Regions from separate parts of the Pseudobacillus sp. FSL P4-0506 genome, predicted to be linked through region 3. Evidence: riboswitches for the same ligand, from Rfam matches in the RefSeq annotation. Region 3 holds a riboswitch; each other region holds the start of a gene.
The links. Region 3 has a riboswitch for cyclic di-GMP ahead of MKZ02_RS18825 (class I adenylate-forming enzyme family protein). Riboswitches for the same ligand answer to the same signal wherever they lie in the genome.

Region 1 (7,655 bases), on a different contig from region 3:
TCTCCAAAGCTTGAAGGAAATGGGCTGATCTATTTAACAGTCCTTGACCATTTGGCAAAAGTATTTGATCAAGAAGTTAAAACCATGTTCTTAAATAATCAAGGCATTACCAGCTAAAGCAACTCCATTTAATGGGGAGTACGTTGGCAGATGGTTTCCTTTGAATAAACCCTTAAGTTAAAGAGAACAAATAACAGACCGGGATTAAGACCGAGCATTTTTTATGGAATATAAACCCAGATTGTCTTAGCACATGATATAATATAAAACACAATAGAATAAGGATTCTCAAGGGTGGTTAGCACGTCCTCAGAAGAAAGGAGGGGAGTGCTCGTGACGGTCTTTGAAGCGTTGATGTTTGCATGTACTTTTGCAGGCTTAATCATAGGAATGCTGTCATTTGACCATAAAAAATAACCCACCCTTGAGCATGCCAGCATAAAGGGTGAGTTAAGTTTGTTGTGAATAGTTTATAGCGATCACCCTAGCAGGGAACCGTCTATTGTATGGACCGCTTGGTGTTCCAGCACCGGCGGTTTTTTATTATATGCTACTTTATGATTATATCATACCTGAAATCCAGCAAGGAGACCAATAAAAAATGTCGAATCCGAATAAAGTTCTTTTGTTTGTAACAAAACTGCATCATAAGTAACAAATCTGTAAATTATCTAATTTTCCTCTACTTCTTTAAATGCGTTGTTATGTTGGTGATTATAAAACGAAATAAGAAAGGGGAAGCACATTGGATAGCATGAAAAAAGTATCTTCAAACAAAAAAATAGGTTTAACAGCTGCATTACTAGAATTGGAGCATAATAAAAAGAGATTTGAAAGTAAAAAAGAGTATTATGACTGGGAAAAGGATCAGCATATAATCTCAAACTATTACGATCAAATTCATTTTAATGAAGCGAACAAAGAAGAATTATTTAAACAATTGAATCATTTAGTTGCCACCACACATACTAATCGGCTTCCTTATAACTCCAAAACCCGAAATTATCTTTATTCATTGGTCGATCTTCAGGCTGACGGGAACTTGAAGAGCATATATTCAGGAAGAGAAAAGGACCCTGAACAAGTCATGAAAGAAGATTACGAATCAGATCGGAAAAGAGAACAAGCTTATGATGAACTGCTGAAAAGTGACTCGGTTAATCATGATCATATACAAGAAATAATAACATCCCTTCAAAGTGAAAACATGTACAATTGCGAACATGTTGTTCCGCAATCATGGTTTGATAAGCGTAACCCAATAAAAGGAGATTTACACCATCTTTTTACTTGTGAAAAAGAATGCAATTCCTTAAGATCTAATCATCCTTATTATGATTTCGTCGATTATTCTCCTAAAATGGAGACCGAAGTAATTAAAACACAATGCGGAAAATACGAAAAGGCTAAATTTGAACCTGAAAGTGGCAAAGGTGAAGTTGCCAGAGCAACGTTGTATTTTTTATTAAGATATCCTGGAGAAATCAGCCAATACAGCAATAAAGACGTTGAACTGTTACTGAAGTGGCACAGTGATTATAAAGTATCTATTTATGAAAAACACCGTAACAAGGCGATTTTTGATATTCAAAAAAACCGGAATCCCCTAATAGATTTCCCGCAATATGCTGACCAAATAGATTTTATGCTAGGTTTATCAAATTAATTAGTTGAAATTGGAAGCACAGCAACTGTGTGGTCATATATATGAAATGAAAAACTTGTAGGCAGGTGTATGAACAAGTTTAAGGATGCGCGTAAACTAAGAGGTACCTTCTTTCTAGATTTTCATCAGGGAACAGCCAGTTTAACTAAAATCCAGAAAGGAGCTCTCGAATTTCTTTTCTAATAATAAACCCATAGCAGACGGTCCTTTTCCAGCGTTTAATGATACATTTTAAGAGGGTTTGACAAACCAACCGACAAGCCGGTTCCTGATTACAGAGGAGCCGGCTTAGTAACCCTTAATGCATGTGAAGAGGGGTGTATATTCAGCAGAAGTAGCGATCCATTCTTATTGATGAAACCTATTTGATTATAGAACGTATAAAAACTAAGTTCTTTCATCATGAATATATTAACCAATGCATCATTATTCTAGAGTACAGGAGGTTTGGTTCGTGAAATTTCCCGGCAAGTTCCTGATCAAGTTAATGCTGTTGAGCTCTTATCTCGTAGGCGGTTCTGCTTTTTTTATTCTTTTACTAAGCAAAGAAATTATAACATTAACGAGTCCTTTCTATTTATTAGGCATCTTTTTGTTTGTATACGGATGGGTTTGGTTGGCCCGTACCTACTTGAGTAAACAAAATGAGAGAAACAAACAACTCACTCAACATAAGATTGTCCACTAGACTATCTTCTCACGGTTATTCATAACCACTAATAGGCTAATATCCAAACTTAGGTAACCTTTAGTCATCCAGCAACTCACTCTATTAACGTTTGGCTATTGAAAAATTTGCTATATCGTAAGTCTGAGGAGTTTATTAAAAAGTAAACATCACATTAAGGTAGCAAAAATACCAAAACAGGCATGGATTAGCAAATCCATGCTTTTGTTTGGTCCACCACCGAGCCGCTGTCTCCAAAATTAAGGCCCTATTTTTTAGGATTACTTGCGGCTAACCTCCCGCTCTTAATAGTTGTTACTTAAGTAACAACTTATGGAAGTATATCAGCTACTCATGGAAAAAATCAACAGATTTTGCTAAAATACCAGTTACAAAGGTAGCGACTAAGGTTGTGTTGGAGGGCTTATGAAAGAAGACATTTTAGAAATATTAAAAAATCTAAATTTTACCGAGTATGAAGGGAAAGCATATCTTACTTTGTTGGAAGAATCGCCATTAACTGGCTATGCAGTAGCAAAAAATTCCGGTGTACCACGCTCAAGAATTTATGAAGTTCTGGACAGTCTTACCATGCGTGGAGACATTCTGGTTAGTCCTGGAAACACACCACAATATACACCTGTTCCTGCAAAAGAGCTAATTAAAAGCCGTCGAATGAAGGCAGAAGAGAATTTTGAAATGGCAGAAAAGTCATTAGCGGAGTTTGAACGTTCTGCAAATGACCGTGAAAACATCTGGAATATCACGGGACGCAATGAAATACTTGATAAGGTAAAAGCTTGTATAGCATCTGCAAAAAAAAGAATTCTCTTAGAGATTTGGAAAGAAGAATTTGAAGAATTGGAGTCTGAACTAAGACAGGCAGCAAAAAGAGGAGTTAATGTAACGATTATTATTTATGGGGAAATCGTCTCTGATTTTGCTAATGTTTACCTCCACTATATGGGTCATGAAATTACGGAAAAGTACGGTGGACGATGGCTAGTTATTAGTGGAGATGATTCAGAAGTAGTAGCAGGTATTGTCTCACTGGAGAAAGATAGCCGTGCAGCCTGGACGATGCATGTAGGCTTAGTCATGCCCATTACAGAATTCATGATTCACCATTTGTATCTCATGGAAATTATGGAGAAACATAAAGATCTTTTAGAAGAAAGTTTTGGGAAAAAACTCGTCAATTTACGCCGCAAATTTTCTATCCATCCGAATTTTAAAAAACATTACGTGGACTAAATTTATACTATTATTGTTTTATACAATATAAGAACAAAAGCATTACTTCATAGCAAATAATGCTTTTTTCTTAAACTAACAGGTATTAGAGTTCACAGGCGCGAGCAGCTTCAACAGCCATTGAACTTCAACAATTGGGCGCGACTGCTATGCGATACAGGTAGAAAATGAGCAACTTTTTATAAAAATGAAAATAAGGCTGCTGAATAAGAATCTATTTTTGATCAACCTTTTTCCAAAACATGATTTTTGTATATGCTGCTCAATAAAATGCACCAAGATATTTTTGGTCAAATTTTATTCCAATCTAGCACTACATCTGCTCATGATCGACTCATTTTTAAATTTAAGTACATTAGCTTGAATGTATTATTGTAAACTCTCCAAATTATGTACCTTAAAACAGAGGTTTGTACGATTATTAACATCAAATTTTTCGTAAAGGCTCTGTATATGTTTTTTTATAGTATTTTCACTAATAAATAGCATGTCGGCAATTTGTTTATTGGAATATTCCTTTTTCACGTAGCGCAACACGCCTCTCTCTAGGCGTTAAGGAATTTCCAAAGAAACCGTTTTCAATAACCAGTGCTCATGCAATCTTTGCGCTAAATACCTCAATATAATTTCAAGACACATAACCTCAGTTTTATTAATTTCTTTTTTATTTTTTGAAGTAACAAAGTCCACCAATCCAACAACTCTATTATCCTTTACTAAAAATATTCCTGTGTTGTTATAGAATCCATATTTGTCATAAAGCTATTAAAATACTCACTTTTTTCATAGTCTTTTTTTGATTGAAGATCGAGAAGCCCAATTACACGGCGCTTGGGGATAATGTGTTTTAGTTTGTAAGGAACTAATTGATCCATTTCAAAATAATTGTCTAAATAATCTTTAGTAATGGGGGTACCCCTTATTAGAAATAAATGTATTTTTATGATCAAGGATAAATTAGAAAATGATCAAACCTTTTATAAAATCCAAGCTTAAATGTTCTGAATAGGAATTCACTTTGATAAAACTTTTTCAAAATGAATTCCTAATTACGATAATCTTTTTAGTGCTAAATCTGTCGAGGGGAGGGAGTATTTTACTTCTTCTATATTTTCCATTTTTTATTGACTGTTTAGGCTAAAAGAACTATTATGTTCGTAAGAAGTTATTCAATTAAGCCATTTACTACTTAATATAATAGTCATATAGAGAAGCGATGAACAGCCATTTATATCTGGGCACTTGAATGGCTTGGAGCGACTAGTGCAACCGACTCTTTTCTTAGAGTCGGTTTTTTGTCGAATGGGTTTTATTTAACTTAAACATTATATATTTCATAGAGCTGGAGGAAAATAAATTGAAAAAAGCACCTGTTACACCGGATCTTTCTGAAATTTCTCACTTGATAGAGCCATTAGATGAAAAAAATAAACCAATTGAAGCCTTGTTAAAAGAGTTAAGAGATGTCAAATATGCACTGGATCAGTCTTCTATCATTGCTATCACTGATCAAAAGGGAAGGATCTTTCATGTAAATGACCAGTTCTGTAAAATTTCCAAATATAGCCGAGAAGAATTAATAGGTCAAGACCATCGTATTTTAAATTCAGGCTATCATTCTGGGGGAATTTTCAAACAAATGTGGGCTACAATTGGATCAGGAGAAACCTGGAGAGGAGAGGTGCGGAATAGAGCGAAGGATGGTTCTTTTTACTGGGTAGATACGACGATTGTTCCATTTTTAAATGATCAGGGAAAACCATATCAATATGTGTCGATCCGAAATGATATCAGTTCTCGAAAGAAAATGGAAGAAGAAATGCGAAGAAGCGAGGAGAAATACCGTTTAATTACGGAAAACTCAGCTGACTTGATTTCAATTATTGACAAAGAAGGAAACTTTCAATACATTTCTCCTTCTCATATAACAATACTGGGGCATGACATGTGTGAACTAAAGTCTAACCAGCTCTTCAAGTGGATTCATGAAGAAGATCAAAAGATTTTATACACTGAATTAAGATTGCTAGCTAAAAAGAAAAAAATGTCTTCGCAGATAGAGTTTCGTATTAGAACGAGCAGAAATCAGTATAAGGATATGGAAGCAAGAATTAGTCCCATTATGAACGGGGACAGAAAAGCAAAAGATTTCGTGTTTATCATGAGAGACATAACCGATCGGAAAAAGTCGGAAAAAATGATTTATCATTTAGCCTATCATGATACTTTGACCGATCTGCCGAACCGCAGATTGTTTATGAAGCATTTGCGGGAGGAGATTAAGAAAGCAAAAAGTTCCTCTTCTCAGCTTGCTGTAATGTTTATTGATTTAGATCGATTCAAATTTGTGAATGATTCATGGGGGCATGAGAATGGCGATTTCATTTTAACTAAAGCAGCCGAGCGTATTAAAAAGTCACTTCGTTCATCGGATTTAGTTGCCCGATTAGGAGGCGATGAATTCACTGTACTGCTAAGTGGCATATCCAAAATAGAAGAACTGGAGCGGCTGGTGGAACGGATTCATTTAGACTTCCAAGAACCGTTAGAAATCGCCGGCCAGATGTATACACCTTCCTGTAGTATCGGTATTGCGACCTTTCCGCAAGATGGAGAGAAAGCTGGTGAACTGTTGAGCAAAGCAGATACCGCTCTTTATTTTGTAAAAGAACGAGGCCGGAACGGATATGCCTTTTTCGAAGCAGAAATGGAAGAAAAGTCATTGGAGCGTATTTTATTAGAGAATGAGTTGAGAAAAGCGATTCAGCTTGAGCAGTTTCATATTGATTATCAACCGAAAATAGATCTTTCAAAAAACATATTAATTGGAATGGAAGCGCTCGTGCGTTGGAATCATCCAGAACTGGGGAAGATTTCTCCCAATAATTTTATTCCCTTGGCTGAAGAAACAGGAATAATTATCCCTTTAGGGGAATGGGTACTGCGCCGTGGGTGTGAACAAAATAAAGAATGGCAAGATAAGGGTTATACTCCGCTAAAGATATCCATCAATTTGTCTGCGCGCCAAATCTCGGACCCTGATATTGTAAGGAAAATTGAAAAGATTCTAATAGAAACCAGATTGGAGCCGAAATGGCTTGAGATTGAAGTGACAGAAAGTGTATTTGTTAATATTGAAAATGCAATAACTATTTTACAACAACTTAGAGATTTGGGGATTCATATCTCTATTGATGACTTTGGAACAGGGTACAGTTCATTTAGCTATATTAAGCATTTACCTGTCGATACGCTGAAAATTGATGCTTCGTTCATTCGGGATATTCATCAAAATAAGGAAAGTCAGGCTATTGTGCAAGCTGTCTTGACACTTTCACAAACCCTTGGCATCAATGTGATTGCAGAAGGGGTTGAAAATCAGGGACAGCTAAATGTTCTGAGAGAGGATGGCTGTCTCCAAGGGCAAGGTTTTTTATTTAGTAAGCCTTTGTCTAGTCAGGACTTTGAAGAGTATTTAAAAGAATCTGCCAGAGGTACGGGAATTAAGAGATAGATTAAAGAAGATGCATTAACGACAACGAGCAGCTATATAAGGATTGAGGGAGGAAAAGTATGAAGCTTTTTTCAAAGAAAACAAAGTCATGGATGGACTATTTGGATAATTCTGCGGCAAAAGAGATATCTACAGTAGGAGAAAGGGTGAAAGAACGGCTGGCATTTATGGGAGTCAGCCAAGAAACGCTGGATCATGTGAAGGAAGCTCTGCCCATTCTTCTTCCTTATAAAGAAGAAATAGTGAATCAATTTTACGAGCATATTACTTCTGTAGATCACCTTAAACAAATGATCACAGAACATTCTACAGTTGAGCGCTTAAGGCTGACAATGGAAAGGTATGTTGAGCAGCTCCTCCGAGCGGACGTTGATAAAGAATATATACTGACGAGAATCGTGGTTGGCCAGGTGCACAGCCGCATCCATCTGACAGCAGAACACTTTATTGCTGCGCATCATCTGCTGATTCAAATTATGACAACAATATTGATGGAGAAACTCCATCCGCATCCTAACCAAATGATGAAGATAGTTCTTGCCGTTCAGAAACTA
Region 2 (7,655 bases), 1.2 Mb from region 3:
TCGGTCACCGCTGTAATGCCATGAGCAAGTAATTTAGGACTTAGCTCGGCTAATGCTAAAGCATCCTCTTCAATTGTCTGAACAGGCATAATTTTAAATACTAATTCCCTTGCACTTTCACGCAAAACGCCTGTCGGTTCGCCATTTTCATCCTTATCAATTTGTCCACCCGGAGGATTTGGCGTATCTTTTGTGATGCCGGCCATCTCTAATACTTTGCTATTCACCGTAGCAATATGAACACATGAGCGACTGGCAATCACAGGCACATCTGGAGCAGCTTTATCGAGATCCCAACGTGTCGGCATCCGACCTTCCGCTAATTTCCCCTCATCATATCCCCAGCATTGAATCCAGGAGCCCTCCTTCAAATTCTTTCTCGCTTCCTGAATCTTTTCAATCAACTCAGCGATAGAATAGACATTCGGAGGAAGAGCAGCAATTTGCTTTGAATACATAGCTAAATGCCATGGGTGAAGATGAGCATCAATGAGTCCCGGAAGTACCCGTTGACCTTGAAGATCGATGACATCACCTGCTGTTAAGGCAACCTCCTCCTGTTTGCCAACCCATATAATTTTGCCATCTTGCACCTTCATAGCAGTTGCATATGGTTGGTCGGAATTAGATGTGAAGATTTTGCCGTTTATAAAAGTTATTATGCCTTGGTTGTTCATTTCTATCGTTTTCCTTCCCAAATTAAATTATTAGATGCTTACTTTTCGATTTGCCCACTTATTTCTTGGCAGACCCTCAACGCTCACCTACTCAATCCCTACTAAAGATTGAATGATCCGCTTTCATTTTCTTGTTTTTATTGGTGTGTTGTTGCTTAAGTCATCCAAAATAAAAGCGGTTGCGCCGTATATGCTTGCGCATGTTAATTAATAATTTTGCTGACGTTATATTCAAATGCAATTAATGTGCCAATTTTATCAGGAATATATCCTTCCACTCTTCCCCATTGCTTTATGACTGGAAAACGGCTGACTTATTTAAAGTTTGTCAAAGCGATTGGCGAAAGAATTTTCTTTCTCCACACAAAAAAGAGGGAGAAAATTCTCCCTCCCTCGTAAAAAAATTTTACCGCAATCTGTATTTATCCATTTTGTATTTTAATGATTGTTTAGAAAGCCCGAGTCTTCTTGCTGTCTGAGCTATGACCCCATTGGCCTGTTCCAACTCACCCATAATAATTTTTTTCTCATAATCCTCTACTGCTTCACGAAGAGAATGAATGGTAGCACTTATTCTATTAGCTTCAGGAACAGGCCGTTTATATTCCCGAATCCTCTTCGGGATATCTTCTAGTGTAATCCGATGGTCATTTGCCTGATTAAAGGCAGTCTCTACTGCGTTTTTTAATTCCCTAATATTCCCCGGCCAGTCATAGGCTTTAAAGCAATCCATCACTTCCTGATCAATCTCATCGATAAAAATATTCATATTATTATTATAGAAGTTGACATAATGCTCCAATAGTACTTCAATATCTTCCTGTCGTTCCTTTAAGTTGGGTAGATCAATTTGGACCACCCCTAGCCGATAATAAAGATCTTCTCTCATTCTCTTCTCGGCAATTAGTAGATCAGGATCCTCATTTGTCGCTGAGATCACTCTTAAATCCACCTTAATATTTTTTTTGCCCCCTATGCGCCTAACGGACTTTTCTTCAATTGCTTTTAGAAGTTTTACCTGAAGGCCAATCTCTAAAGAATTAATTTCATCCAAGAACAGCGTTCCGCCCTCCGCTTGTTCAAATAGGCCTTGTTTATCTTCTGCCCCGGTAAAACTCCCTTTCGTTGTTCCAAATAACGTGCTTTCGAGCAAGTTAGCGGGAACGGCTCCACAATTTAAAGAAACGAAAGGCTGGCTGTATCTGTCACTTAAATTATGTATAGCTTGGGCAATAACTTCTTTTCCTGTTCCTGTCCTTCCGTAAATAAGTACAGTTGAATCCGTTTTTGAAATTTTTTCGATTTTATTTTTAATAGCTATCATAGTTGGATTGACGGTGATAATATCATCAATTGTATAAATGGTATCATTTTTACGGTACACTTTATGGCGAGCATACTTATCCATATGCTGAATATTTTCTTTCGGAAAAAAGTGTTTAGAAAACTCAACCGCTCCAATAATTCTATCTCCTTCTTTGATTGGGTAAGTCGAATTAACCGATACTACTACATTTCCTTTTGTTGTTGTAATTTCCTGTCTAATGTTACAAAGGGGACGGCCACTTCTTAATACATTCATTAACGTGCTATTTTCGTTGGTTAAATCTTTATAAAAAGAGGTGACATGTTTCCCTAGAAAGTTTTCGGGTCTGAGATGAAGCTCTTTCAATATATTTAAGTCAGCCATATCATAAAAAATAACATTTCCGTTCGCATCGACGACTAATACATTGTCGAAATCGGATAAGTTTTTAAAACTTTCTACATCAATCATCACCTTTTCTCCTCCTATCCGGTGTGAAAGTTCGTCATCTATGCAGCAGACCGCTCGTCAGTTAAAATGTCCGCTTAGAAAATTAGTGTATTCCAATTGTACCATGTCCTTTTTTGAAAATTAAAGGCTGCAAAATTTATTGCCGTGCAGATGTATGACAGATTGCTTGAATGATTAGCTGGCATAAGCATAAAAACCCTGATGGTGAGCCTATGCAAAAGCGACCCCCAGGGTTAAATAAATTATTATTCATAAACTAAATTTTTTCAACGTTCGTATTATTTTCATTCATGCTAGCCGTCTGCTTTTTCGCTTTGCCCTCTTTCGGCCGCTTCGATTAAATAGGTTTCAAAGTCTTCTCCTGACAACGGTTTGCTAAATAAAAACCCTTGTCCTTGGCTGCAGCCATCCTCATTCAGTACATCTAATTGCTCCTGGCTCTCCACCCCTTCAGCAATAACATTGATCCCAAGCGTCCGTGCAAGTGTTAAAACAGCTTGTACAATTGCCTGACTTTCTTCATTTTGATGAATATCCCGAATGAAAGAGGCATCGATTTTCAACGTATCCACAGGTAAATATTTAATGTAGCTAAATGAACTATATCCAGTACCAAAGTCATCAATAGAAATATGAATACCGATGTCCCGCAGTCTTTGCAAAGTATCGGCCGCGTGATCGATATCTGCAAATACACTTTCCGTTACTTCAAGCTCCAGCCATTGTGCCTCCAATCCGGTCTCTGTTAAAATTTCTTCAATTCTCTCTATAATATTGGGATGCGCTAATTGGCGAACAGACATATTAACCGAGATTTTTAATGGTGGGTACCCTTTGTTTTGCCATTCTTTATTTTGCCTACATCCACGCCGGAGAACCCACTCTCCAAGAGGAAGAATAAGGCCCGTTTCCTCGGCAACCGGAATAAATTTATTGGGAGAGATCCTCCCCAGCTCCGGATGGTCCCAGCGGACAAGCGCCTCCATTCCGATGAGTTGATTTTTAGAAATATCCATTTTGGGCTGATAATCAATATGAAAATGCTCAAGCTCAATCGCTTTTCTTAATTCATTCTCCAGCAGGATGCGCTCCAAGGATTTCTCTTCCATCTCTGGTTTAAATAATGCATAGCCGTTTCTGCCCCGTTTCTTAACGGAATAAAGAGCGGTATCCGCTTTATTTAATAATTCATCTGCATCTTCACCGTTCACCGGAAAAAGCGCAATGCCAATACTGCAGGAAAGCGTATAGTGCTCGCCTGCAACTTTCAATGGTTCTTGAAAGTTAGAATGAATCCTTTTGGCAATCTGATCCAGCTCTTCCATGCCCGATACATTGTTTAGCAACACAGTAAATTCATCTCCACCCAGCCGTGCGACTAAATCACTTGGTCGCAGCGAGTTTTTAATACGGCGAGCAGCCTCAGTTAGGATAAAGTCTCCATTCTCATGTCCCCAAGAATCATTCACAAACTTAAAGCGATCCAAGTCGATAAACATAACAGCAAGCTGAGAAGAATAACTCTTAGCATGATCCACTTCTTTTCTCAATCGGTTCATGAATAATCGGCGGTTAGGCAAGTCCGTCAATGTATCATGATAAGCTAAATGATAAATCATTCTCTCTGATTTTTTCCGTTCGGTTATATCTCGCATCGCCAGCACGAAGCTTTTGATCTCACCATCTTTATCAATGACGGGATTAATCTTCGTTTCCGTGTCCTTATACGCTCCCCGGTTCGTCTTTATACGGAATTCGAGCAGCGAGGATACTTTCTTTTTAGCAGCCAGAAGCTTTAACTCTTCAGAAAGAGTCAGTTGATCTTCTTCATGCACCCATTGAAAGATCCTTCCTGACTCTAATTTCGCAAGCTCATCGCCCAACAACAATGCATGAGATGGAGACATGTAGAGGAAGCTTCCTGACTGATCAATCACTGATACCAAGTCAGATGAATTCTCTGCAATTAGTCGATATTTCCCCTCGCTCTCTCTCAATTCCTCTTCCATCTTCTTTCGAAGACTAATATCGTTTCTTATCGATGCATATTGATAAGGTTTCCCGAGATCATTCAAAAAAGGAACAATCGTTGTGTCTACCCAATAAAACGACCCATCTTTCGCCTTGTTTCTTATCTCTCCCTTCCAGATTTGACCGGAACCAATCGTTGCCCACATTTGTTTAAAAAACTCCCGTGAATGATAACCCGAATTCAATATACAGTGATCTTCACCAAGGAGTTCCTCCTCATTGTATTTAGAAATTTTGCAAAATTTTTCATTCACGTAAAGTATCTTTCCTTGATGATCGGTAATAGCGACAATAGAAGACTGATCAATTGCATATTTGACATCTGTCAACTCTTTTAAAATATTCTCCAATTGATTGTCTTCTACATTCTTAGAAGGTACAGGCATGATAAATCTCTCTCTTCTCTTTGTTTTTTCTTTTGCTGTACAATATTTACTATACATATCTGGGTATATCCAAACAAAAAAACCGACTCAAAAAAGAGTCGGTTGCACTACTCGCTCCAAGCCATTCAAGTGCCCACATACAAATGACTGTTCATCGCTTCCACCATAAGATTGTTATAAAAAAATTCCACAAATGTCTTATTAGACTAACGTTTTTTATACAATTATCATAGTTCGATATACCCGTCAAGTCAATGTCTACCGTTATTTATTTCTAGCATTATTCGTCTCTTAATGAGGCCTATTTCACAAAGAAACCTAACAATATTTATGAGGCCTAGATCAAAAACCTTGCTTTTTCCTCTGACAAGAGAAAAGGATAAATACACCTCGTCTTACTCGTTTTTTATCCTTATTCACTTATCTATCTTTATTTAATTCTGCCACAATATGGCCAACTTCACGCAAAACCAGTTTTTCCATCGCTAATGTTACTGCGCCAGTAGAACCCGGCAGCGCAAAAATGATCGTTTCTCCAGCTACACCTGCAACAGCTCGGGATAAGATAGCCGCAGAACCGATATCTTCTGTATAACTAAGATAACGAAACAACTCACCAAATCCGGTTAGCTCTTTCTCAAACAACGGTGCCACTGCTTCAATCGTCACATCCCGCTTAGCCACACCGGTGCCTCCATTAATGATAACCGCATTGATTTGGGGGTCTTCAATCCCTTGCCGAACAGCTCCTGTAATCTGTTCCTTTTCGTCAGGAACGATCTGGTAGCGTGCAATGGAATGGTGACTGTTGATTAAAAACTCTTTAATTTTTTTTCCGCTTTTATCCGTTTCTTCTGTTCGTGTATCGCTGACAGTAATCACCTGACAGACAACATGCTTTGCCGCTTGCCCTTTATGAGCATGTACTCGTCTTTCATTCATGTGAAATGGGTGCACCTCTCTTCTTTAACCGCCAATATAAGACATCTCAATTTTTGGCCGGTTCTTTGCTGTTTCTTCCGTTCGCTCATCCGAATAGCGGTCCGTTCGCGCAAGCCAAAGAGCTGACATATGATCTCTTACTTTTTCTATTGAACTCGTCGATCGGAGCACAGCCTTTAAATCGCTGCCTTTTGTAGCAAATAGACAAGTGTACAATTTTCCATCTGCAGATATTCTTGCCCGGGTACATGTCGAGCAGAATGATTCTGTCACTGAAGAAATCACACCAAACTCTCCGCTTCCATCCTTATAACGAAAACGGCTCGCTACTTCGCCGTAATACGCTTCATCTGCTGGTTCTACAGGAAATTTGCTGCTGATGAACTTGACGATTTCTTGCTTGGATACGACCGAAGAAAGCTGCCAGCCATTCGTGCTTCCTACATCCATAAATTCAATAAAACGAAGGGGAATACCTTCTTTTTTAAAATAAGTCGCCATTGGCAAAATTTGTTGCTCATTTACACCTTTTTTCACAACCATATTTATTTTAATGCCAAGGCCGGCCTTCTGCGCTGATTCAATTCCTCTCAGTACGGTTTTCACGCTGACAGATCGGCCGTTCATTTGTTTAAAAATGGTATCATCAATCGCATCCATACTAATATTCACCCGTTGCAAGCCAGACGATTTCAATGCTGTAGCATACTTGGGCAACAAGACACCATTCGTTGTTAAAGCAATATCCTTAATATTTGTCTTGGCATATAAGCCATGAATTAACTCGGGGAGGTCTTTTCTAAGCAGGGGCTCTCCTCCCGTCAACCTGACTTTCTCTACGCCAAGCTCTGTTGCTGCTTGAACGACACGGATAATTTCCTCAAACGTCAAATATTCCTCTTTCGGTAAAAACGGATAGTCTGCGCCAAAGATTTCAGCCGGCATACAATAAGAACAGCGGAAGTTACACTGATCCGTCAAGGAAATCCGAATGTCTCTTAGCGGTCTGTTAAACTGGTCTTTTACTTGTCCCATTCATTTCTCCTTTCTGGATGCCACGGCTGTGCAGATGTTTGCATGGAGGCAGAGCGCCTTACTCATCTACAAATAATTGGCGATAGGCATCCTTCGTATTGATGTTTTGGAATAACCTTTCAGTTGATTGGAGATCAGCTTCCGTTATTTTCTTAACGTTTACTTCACTAAGTAAATCGATCATCCGATAGTTTCCCTTTGTAAGCTGGGCTGTAATAACAGGCAACACTCGGCGATGATAAACGGCTGCAAGCGGCTGTTGACGGCCGGCTATGCTGGGAATCACAGCATCAAATGACCGATCTGCTTCAGCAATGAGTGCATTCATCACTTTTTCGTTTATTAATGGCATATCACATGGAAGAACCACATACCATTCGGCGGTAACCTGCTTCATTGCGCTATATAAGCCAGCCATCGGCCCTTTCCCGCAAAAAGGGGGGATGTCTTCTGTTACCTTGACAGCGGGATCTTGACTAAATCGGCTGGTAAGTGATGGATGACTGATGATCACCACTTGATTGGTAAAAGGGACGAGAGCTTGCAAAGAATACTCATAAAAGTATTTTCCATTGTATCGGACGAAGGCTTTAGGCTCACCAAACCTGCTTGATTCCCCACCAGCAAGTATGACACCGGCCCACAGCTTCTCTTTTTCTGTGGTCAATGCTTTTACCCTCCGCTTACAGGCGGAATAAGCGCCACTGTATCGCCGGAACGGACCACATCATCTGAGTCGGCATATTCCTCATTGACAGCTACAATGAGCGTGTCTGTCTCAATAGAGTACTTTTCACGCAGTTCGCT
Region 3 (7,655 bases):
TTATAAATTTCCTTTAAAACCTTTTCTAAATTTAAAGCGTGGACAGGCTCTTCCAGCGTACCGTATATAGGATAGGGAATTTTTTCTTTTTTCAGCATCGTTCCAACGAGAGGGCCGAGCGAATCTCCTGTCGAACGATCGGACCCGATGCATAAAAAAATAATTTCTTTATTAACTGAATGCTGCAGAGCCCATCTTACTTTACTAGACAAAATCTCTATTTCCCTCTCATCGATTTGGTCTTTGGCAGCCATGTAGTATCCTTTTTTTGCCTTTACTTCATTCTTTTTTCGCTTGGGAAAAGGCCACATATTCATCCCTATCCTCTCTATCTATATAGGTGTCGTAGTAAAAATAATCAAAATCTTATGTTCTATTCTATCAGGTATTTGTTATTTTTCACATCCTTCCTCTCCTTGTTCAACGATTGTTCATCTTATTCTTATGATAGAAAGGGGGTAATAAAAGAAAATATCGGCTGCTTTAAATTCTTTTCAATTTTTGCAGTGCCTTTTCTTCTGCAGGGATTCGTACGAAAAGCAATAACAGTGCATTTGCAACAGAAAAAATTAATGCTGTTCTCCATGCTCCGAAGATGAGCGGAAGTGTGACAATCTCAGTAGCTACTACTACATAGTTTGGATGGGAGATCCAGCGGTATGGACCACGTTTTACTCTCCATGCTCCTGGAAGAACAAGAATTTTTGTATTCCAAAATGGACCAAGAGACGCAAGAGACCAGATACGAAGTACTTGAGCAATTAAAAAAACAGTAAAATACCACTGCCACCCCCATGCCAGCTCTGTTCCCAAATAAAGGGCTTCTGCTAGCCAAGAAACAAAGAATAGGATGTGGAGCCATACAATCCATTTATAATGATCCGCTCCTATTTCTATAGCCCCCTGAGCTCTCATTCTCTTTTCATTGGAGCGAGCATAAATAACTTCCAACAGCCGTTGGATAACAACAAAAATGAATAGGATAAAAAAAAAGTTCATGATTGCTTCTCTCCCCATTCCATCCAGATCATCTCTGAACTAAACCCCGGTCCAAGCGCCGTGAGTAGTCCCTGTTCACCAGAAGCAGGCTGCTGACTCATCACTTCCTTTAAAACGTATAGCACTGTCGGAGAGGACATGTTCCCATGAGAGGCTAACACGTTTCTTGATGGGGCCGTTTTCTCTTTTGGAAATCCTAGTGACTTTTCGTAGGCATCAATTACTTTTTTTCCACCTGGATGGGCAATAAAGTGGTCGATTTCAATTAATTCTTTGCCGAGCTTACCTAAAAAAAGAGCGGCATTGGGCTTTAACCAGTTTTCAATAATATTCGGAATATCCCTAGAGAAAACGACGTGCAGCCCTCCTTCTTTTACATCCCAGCCCATAACGTCTTCAGCATCAGGCATTAGTGTGGACTGTGTATCTTTAGTAAAGAATCCTGCTCCCTCAACTTGTGCCTCTTCACCAGTAACTAGCGCACACGCTGCACCATCGGCAAATAAGGACGTGCCGATCAAATTGCTTTTTGACATATCAGCATGCTGAAAAGTTAAGCTACATAATTCGACGCAGAGTACGAGCACTTTAGCGCCCGGATAAGCAAGACAATAATCATGTGCCCGGCTGATCCCTGCTGCACCACCTGCACAACCGAGTCCCCAAAGTGGGATTCTCTTTATATGAGCAGGAAATTTTAGTTCATTCATAATACGGGCATCAATAGTCGGTGTCGCCATTCCCGAGCTGGAGACAAAAATTAAGGCATCAATGTCCTCTTTATTGATCTTGGCTTCTTGCAAGCACTTTGTGACAGCTCTGCTTCCGAGACGGACAGATTCTTCAATATATTTCTGATTTTTTTCCTCTAATCCTCTCTCTTTCTCAAACCATGATAATGGAGCTGCAAAATATCGGCTTTCAATTTGTCCGTTACCGAATACCCGCAATAGTCGCTCAATATCGGTGTAATGCTCTCCAAACAAACTCCTTACAACTTTTACTACTTCTTTTTGATCAAAACGATACGGCGGATTCTCAGTCACTACACTCCGAATAAACGGCATCTCTTTCTCATCCCTTCTGCCAACTAAATAATTTACTTGTATCTTTCCCTCTTTAAATGGCTCATACACCCGTCTGTATTGGTTTTTGAAGAGTTTGTTCATCCTCTGTGCCGCCACATTAATTTATCCTTCTAGTGTATAAATTCAATGTAACACTCTTTTTACGATCGTTCATTTAATGTTAATGCAGGAGATCTAGCATACGTTGACGAATAGTTTATTTATTGTTTTGAAAGCGCTTATTTATATAGGAGGATGGATAAGAATGATTAAGACGATTAATTTAAATGAAGTGATCCGCGGGGAAAGTGCTCCACCGGCCTGCGATACAACACTTGGTGTAAAAGTAGTGGAAGCAGGGGAAGGGTATTCAAAAGGAACCTGGTCGATTGAGGACCGGCTGCTAAATGGGAATGGTGTCATCATGGGAGGTTTCGTAGCAGCGGCGGCTGATATTATGATGGCTTATGCCATTACTCCGTTATTGCATGAAAACCAAACGTTTGCGTCAATTAACTTGCAAACAACTTTTCACCGCCCTACCTTTACCGGCGAAGTGGACATCGAAGTCAAGGTAGAGAAGTTCGGTCGCACGGTTTCCTATCTGACTGCAGAATTAAAACAAAATGGGAAATTGACTGCAAGTGTGACTTCTTCTGTTATGATCATGGAGAAAAAGTGAAAATCAATTACCTATTTACCTGCTACTAGCGATATGATTTAAACAAGCGAGGTCTATTTCTACGACATAACAGCCCCTTTGACGAAGCTGTCAGAGGGGCTGTTCCTTGTTCTTTTAATAAGAAGAAATTACATTCGATCCATGTAAACCGTTTTAACCTGTGTATAAAACTCAATTGCCGTTTTGCCTTGTTCGCGTGAACCCGTGCTGGATGCTTTACAGCCGCCAAACGGAACTTGCGGCTCAGCACCAGCTGTTTCTGAATTTACATGAATAATCCCTGCTTCAATGTCATCCGCAAAGCGATGAGCAAAGGTAAGATTATTTGTACAGATAGCTGCACTTAAACCATATTCTGTATCATTAGCCATATCAATTGCCTGTTCATAGCTCTTTACTTTGAATAAGGCAATGACAGGTCCGAAAATTTCTTCCCTGGCAATTCGAGCATTCCGAGATACATTTTCAAAAATGGTTGGCTGCACATAAAAACCGCTGGCAAGCTCTTCATTCGCTGCCATCTCGCCTCCGCACAGAAGAGTCGCTTCTTTCTTGCCAGCTTCTATCATAGCTAGCACGCCGTCTCTTTGGTTTTTTGATACTGCCGGTCCCATAAATGAATCTGCTTCAAGGGGATTTCCCACTTTTAATTCTTTCGTACGTTCAACTAAACGATCACGAAATGCTTCATAGATTCCCTCTTCGACAATCACACGACTCGTTGCCGTACATTTTTGTCCGGTAGATTTAAAAGCGCCATTTATAGCAATACTCACAGCTTTTTCTACATCAGCATCTGCGAGTACGATCAATGGGTTTTTTCCACCCATTTCTAACTGCGCCTTTTTCCCATTTGCTGTTGCTTGATTTTGAATTTGCAAACCAACCTGATTAGAGCCGGTGAAAGAAATAGCTTTGATTCCCGGGTTTTCTACAAGCTCATTGCCGACTACCGACCCTCTTCCGAATACACAGTTTACAACACCCGCTGGCATCCCAGCTTCGTCAAAGGCTTTCATGACGTGATAAACAGACTTCGGAGTAAGATCTGCTGGCTTAATCACTATTGTGTTTCCATAAATAAGAGCTGGTGCGAGTTTCCAAACTGGAATAGCGATTGGAAAGTTCCAAGGAGTAATTAATGCAATTGGGCCAAGTGGGACACGGTTCGTATATAAAAGTGTGTCTGCATTGGCAGATGGAATCACGTCACCGATTGGCTGAAGACCTTCTGCTGCGTAATACTCTAGAATACTAATGGCACGCTGTGTCTCTCCAATTGATTCTGCAAGTGTTTTACCTTCTTCAAGCGCCAAGTCCCGCCCTACTTCTTCTATATTTTCACTTAAGATCGCTGCTGCCTTACGCAGATAGGATGCCCGTGTTTGGGAAGAGCATTTTTTCCATGACAAAAACGCTTCCTTCGCTGCTGCTACTGCTTCTTGAACATCCTCTTTTGAGCTAGAAGGAAATTCCCCTAGAATTTCTCCATTATGAGGACTTGTATTTTCTTTGTATTCCCCTGTAATTGGTTCTTTCCACTGTCCATTAATGTAATTTAAATAACGCATTGTTTCTCCTCCTCTTTCAACAATAATCACTTATACTGCTTTATCAAAAAAGCAATCGGGCATCTGTTCCTATCAGTTTGTCTATCTATCGTTCACTCGCAAATGAGTGGCAATGTTTCCCCAGACTATGCCGAAAAGTGAGAGGGAATGCGGATTCTACATTTGGTAAAAGTGTCGTGAATAGTGGAACTTTTTTTAGTTTAGCATATTTTCAGTTATTAGAAATAGCGAAATGGTTGTCTTGCAATCAAATGTTAGATGATTTTTCAGAGACCTGTACTTCATTCTGATTTCCTTCCTCTTCAGCTATGTATGAGCTTTTTAAAAGGAATGCTTTTATTAAGATAAACCGTCTCACCATGTAAAAGAATTAACTCTTTTCTTCAATATTCGCAATTAATTTTTGCGCCTCTTGCTTTAAGGTCACTTTATCCACTTTTCCTTGAACTAAAGGAATATCTTCCAAAATAAAAATCTTATCCGGAACCTTGAAACTGGCCAAACGGTCTCTACAATAATTGTAAATCTCGCTTAATGGAATTTCTTTCTTTTTGATAATAAAAGCAATGACTTGTTCGCCAAAGATGGCATGAGGCATTCCTAAAACCGCTGCTTTTTCTACTGCTTCATGCTTCGTTAGCATTTGTTCAATTTCGCCCGGGATAACCTGTTGTCCGCCTTTCTTGATCATATCTTTTTTTCGACCAACGACTTTAATTTTTTGCTCACTCGTGATTTTCGCCAAATCTCCTGTACTAAACCAGCCTTCTTTATACAGTTCTTCTGTTAGCTCCGGGCATTTATAATAGCCAAGAAATTTACAAGGTGTTTTAAAATGTAATTCACCTACGCCTTCTTTGGATAGATTCTCCAAATTATACGCCACTCCAGGTGTTAACGACCATTCTACTCCCTCCCGAATATCAGACTCTGTGTACATAAGGGCTCCTAATTCCGAGAGACCATACATACTAGTGATTTTACAATGATGTAAGGGGTCAAGTCCTTCAAAAAATTCGGCCGTAATCATTTCCCCAGCCAAGCTTACTTCCGTTAGCGATTTAAGCACAGATATATCACTAACTTTGTCAAACATACATAAAGCTTTGAATAACGAAGGACTGGTCACTAGTTTATTCGCAGGATTCCACTTCATTAGTTTTAAAATTGCCGGAAAACTAAATGATTCAGTAGCAACAATCGTGATTTGAGAATGAAGCCCCGCCAGCAGCCAGCAAAGCCCATACAACACCGATGTTGGAACCACCAGGAAAACCTTGTCTTCTTTTGAGAGGCTAGCCCCCTTAGTTAGTGCCCTTTCGGCAAACTCAAAAAAGGCTCTATCAACTATTATTCCCTTTGGTGTTCCCGTGCTGCCGGATGTGCACCCGATGATGTAAGGCGAGTGGTCCGCTTCCCTTCGTTTTGGTTTCCCAGCAATGATCTCCGTTTTCCATTCATGACCATCGGCTGATTCAATGATCGCAACCTCCTCACCCACAGAGCCTGCCCATGCCCGCACAGTTTTTTCTAAATAGAAACCGTTGTGTTCCTTGACTGTAAAGACGATATGCGGATCAATAAAGGATAGGATTTGAGTTAAATCTTCTTTTCTTAAGAGTGGGCTTATCGGGACAACTGTTCCGCCTAACTTGTTCACCGTGAGTAAGATACTTAAAAAAGTAGCCACCCCTGGTACAATGATCGCTACTTTTTTCCCTTTGATATCACCCATATCTTTCAAAATTGAATGATATTCTTTGACACTTTTCTTTAGGTCTCCTAACGTGTACGTCCCTGTTTGTGTAATTAGAGCTCTTTTAGATAAATCTGCTTCTTCACAAAAAATCCAATTATATAAATCCGTCATACGGACCTTCCTTTCGTAAGAAAACGTGCCATCTTTTCTAACATGTATAGCATGTATCAAAAAGAATGAACGCTGCTTTCAATTTCCTTTAAATTTAGACCATCAAGCACATTAGACAACTCTTGTTTTACGTTGAATTTTTATTAGTAACATAAGTTTTAAGCAAGCTTTCTATAATTAACTTTAACAGAGCAGCTTAACAAAGAGGGCGCCTTTTAAAAAAACATATTTTTTGATGCTTCGATAAATAGTTGCATGAACGCTTCTATTCTTAGAGAGTTTTTGTTAACTTATCTATTAAAAATTAAATTCCCTCTTAATATTCCGCATCTTCCCCCTACAATTTAGTGAAAGTCATACAAAAAGGCCTGCCAAAGATTGGCAGGCCTTTTTGTATCAGGGTACTCTCATAAAGAGCATCCCTGATTTTTGCCCAATCCTCTTTCTGTAACCAGGAGGCCATAGCTAAAAAATAACCGCAGGCCCTTAGCTTTGCGTCCTTATCTCTGGACAAGCTTTCCATCCTCGTTTGTAAATACAGCTTATTCCTGACAAATCTTAAGTCACAGAGCCTTCTCATGGTTATGATAATCGTTCTAAAAGTAAATGTAAACATCAATGTATAAATTAACCATTTCTTGTTCATATTTGACGAAAAGACCAATTATAGTTATTGCTTACTTCATATTTCTTCGTAGCAAGCTCTTTTATCATCGACGCTCACTTAGCTTATAAGCCCCCAAAATACATAGGCTCTTTCATTAACATTCATTAACGAGTGATGAATGGTAGAAAGAATGAAAAACTCCGGTACGTCTTCTCAGCCTATGAGTGAGCAGTTTCCTGCACACTCTCTTTTCCCTTTACTTTGTCAATCTTATCGATGAACATTTGAAACACTTTTTTCTTTTCTTCCAAATCCTTGATTTCTTCCTTTAGCTGATTAAACCTCTTTTCAAAAGGGGTATGATAAAGCTCACGGATATTGCGAATAATGTCTTCGTTAATTGTTGACTGAATCACTTGTTTAGTGATGCTGAATTTATAAGAATACACCTGTAGTTCCCGCTTGATTTCCTCGTATTCCTTATCTATATCTTTTAACAATTCGCCAATCTCGCGTTTCCATTCTTCTAAAGACTTCTTTACATGTTCCTCCATGTGTGGACTCCTTTATCCGTCATAGTATGTATCTTATTTATTGCTACCTTTCATTGTAGCAATTGAACTTTTCATCTTCTTTTCTATGAAATTACATGGAAATAAAAAATGAGTAACATCTTTTATTTTTTACCGTAACAGAAAAAAAGATTGCTGTATTTTCTTAAATCTTTTTCCTTCTATAGTAGAATGGACCCCTTATCTTGTTCTTTATTTTCTGTTACGATTAATCGGTAGATGAAAAACTATCATATTATGGAAGATTACAAAAATCATAGGAAGTTTTTTGAAAGAAAGGAGTCTAT

Region 1: linked by a shared signal. The riboswitch ahead of MKZ02_RS21965 (sensor domain-containing protein) and the one ahead of MKZ02_RS18825 (class I adenylate-forming enzyme family protein) in region 3 are both predicted to bind cyclic di-GMP.
Region 2: linked by a shared signal. The riboswitch ahead of MKZ02_RS13355 (sensor domain-containing protein) and the one ahead of MKZ02_RS18825 (class I adenylate-forming enzyme family protein) in region 3 are both predicted to bind cyclic di-GMP.

The regions. Positions count from the first base shown of each region.
Region 1 is NZ_JBBOOI010000002.1:10,092-17,746, reverse strand. Features, by position in the region: gene MKZ02_RS21985 (S8 family peptidase) at 1-117, shown strand, start outside; gene MKZ02_RS21980 (endonuclease I family protein) at 755-1,666, shown strand; gene MKZ02_RS21975 (TrmB family transcriptional regulator) at 2,760-3,587, shown strand; gene MKZ02_RS21970 (response regulator transcription factor) at 3,957-4,124, opposite strand; cyclic di-GMP riboswitch class II at 4,789-4,871, shown strand; gene MKZ02_RS21965 (sensor domain-containing protein) at 4,945-7,101, shown strand; gene MKZ02_RS21960 (methyl-accepting chemotaxis protein) at 7,161-7,655, shown strand, end outside.
Region 2 is NZ_JBBOOI010000001.1:2,638,072-2,645,726, reverse strand. Features, by position in the region: gene MKZ02_RS13365 (amidohydrolase) at 1-677, opposite strand, end outside; gene MKZ02_RS13360 (sigma-54 interaction domain-containing protein) at 1,084-2,454, opposite strand; gene MKZ02_RS13355 (sensor domain-containing protein) at 2,748-4,871, opposite strand; cyclic di-GMP riboswitch class II at 4,959-5,042, opposite strand; gene MKZ02_RS13350 (MogA/MoaB family molybdenum cofactor biosynthesis protein) at 5,292-5,813, opposite strand; gene moaA (GTP 3',8-cyclase MoaA) at 5,838-6,848, opposite strand; gene MKZ02_RS13340 (molybdenum cofactor guanylyltransferase) at 6,907-7,515, opposite strand; gene moaD (molybdopterin converting factor subunit 1) at 7,521-7,655, opposite strand, start outside.
Region 3 is NZ_JBBOOI010000001.1:3,806,155-3,813,809, forward strand. Features, by position in the region: gene yyaC (spore protease YyaC) at 1-317, opposite strand, end outside; gene MKZ02_RS18805 (isoprenylcysteine carboxyl methyltransferase family protein) at 484-999, opposite strand; gene MKZ02_RS18810 (type III polyketide synthase) at 996-2,066, opposite strand; gene MKZ02_RS18815 (PaaI family thioesterase) at 2,332-2,748, shown strand; gene MKZ02_RS18820 (aldehyde dehydrogenase family protein) at 2,877-4,319, opposite strand; gene MKZ02_RS18825 (class I adenylate-forming enzyme family protein) at 4,690-6,189, opposite strand; cyclic di-GMP riboswitch class I at 6,633-6,720, opposite strand; gene MKZ02_RS18830 (hypothetical protein) at 7,015-7,350, opposite strand.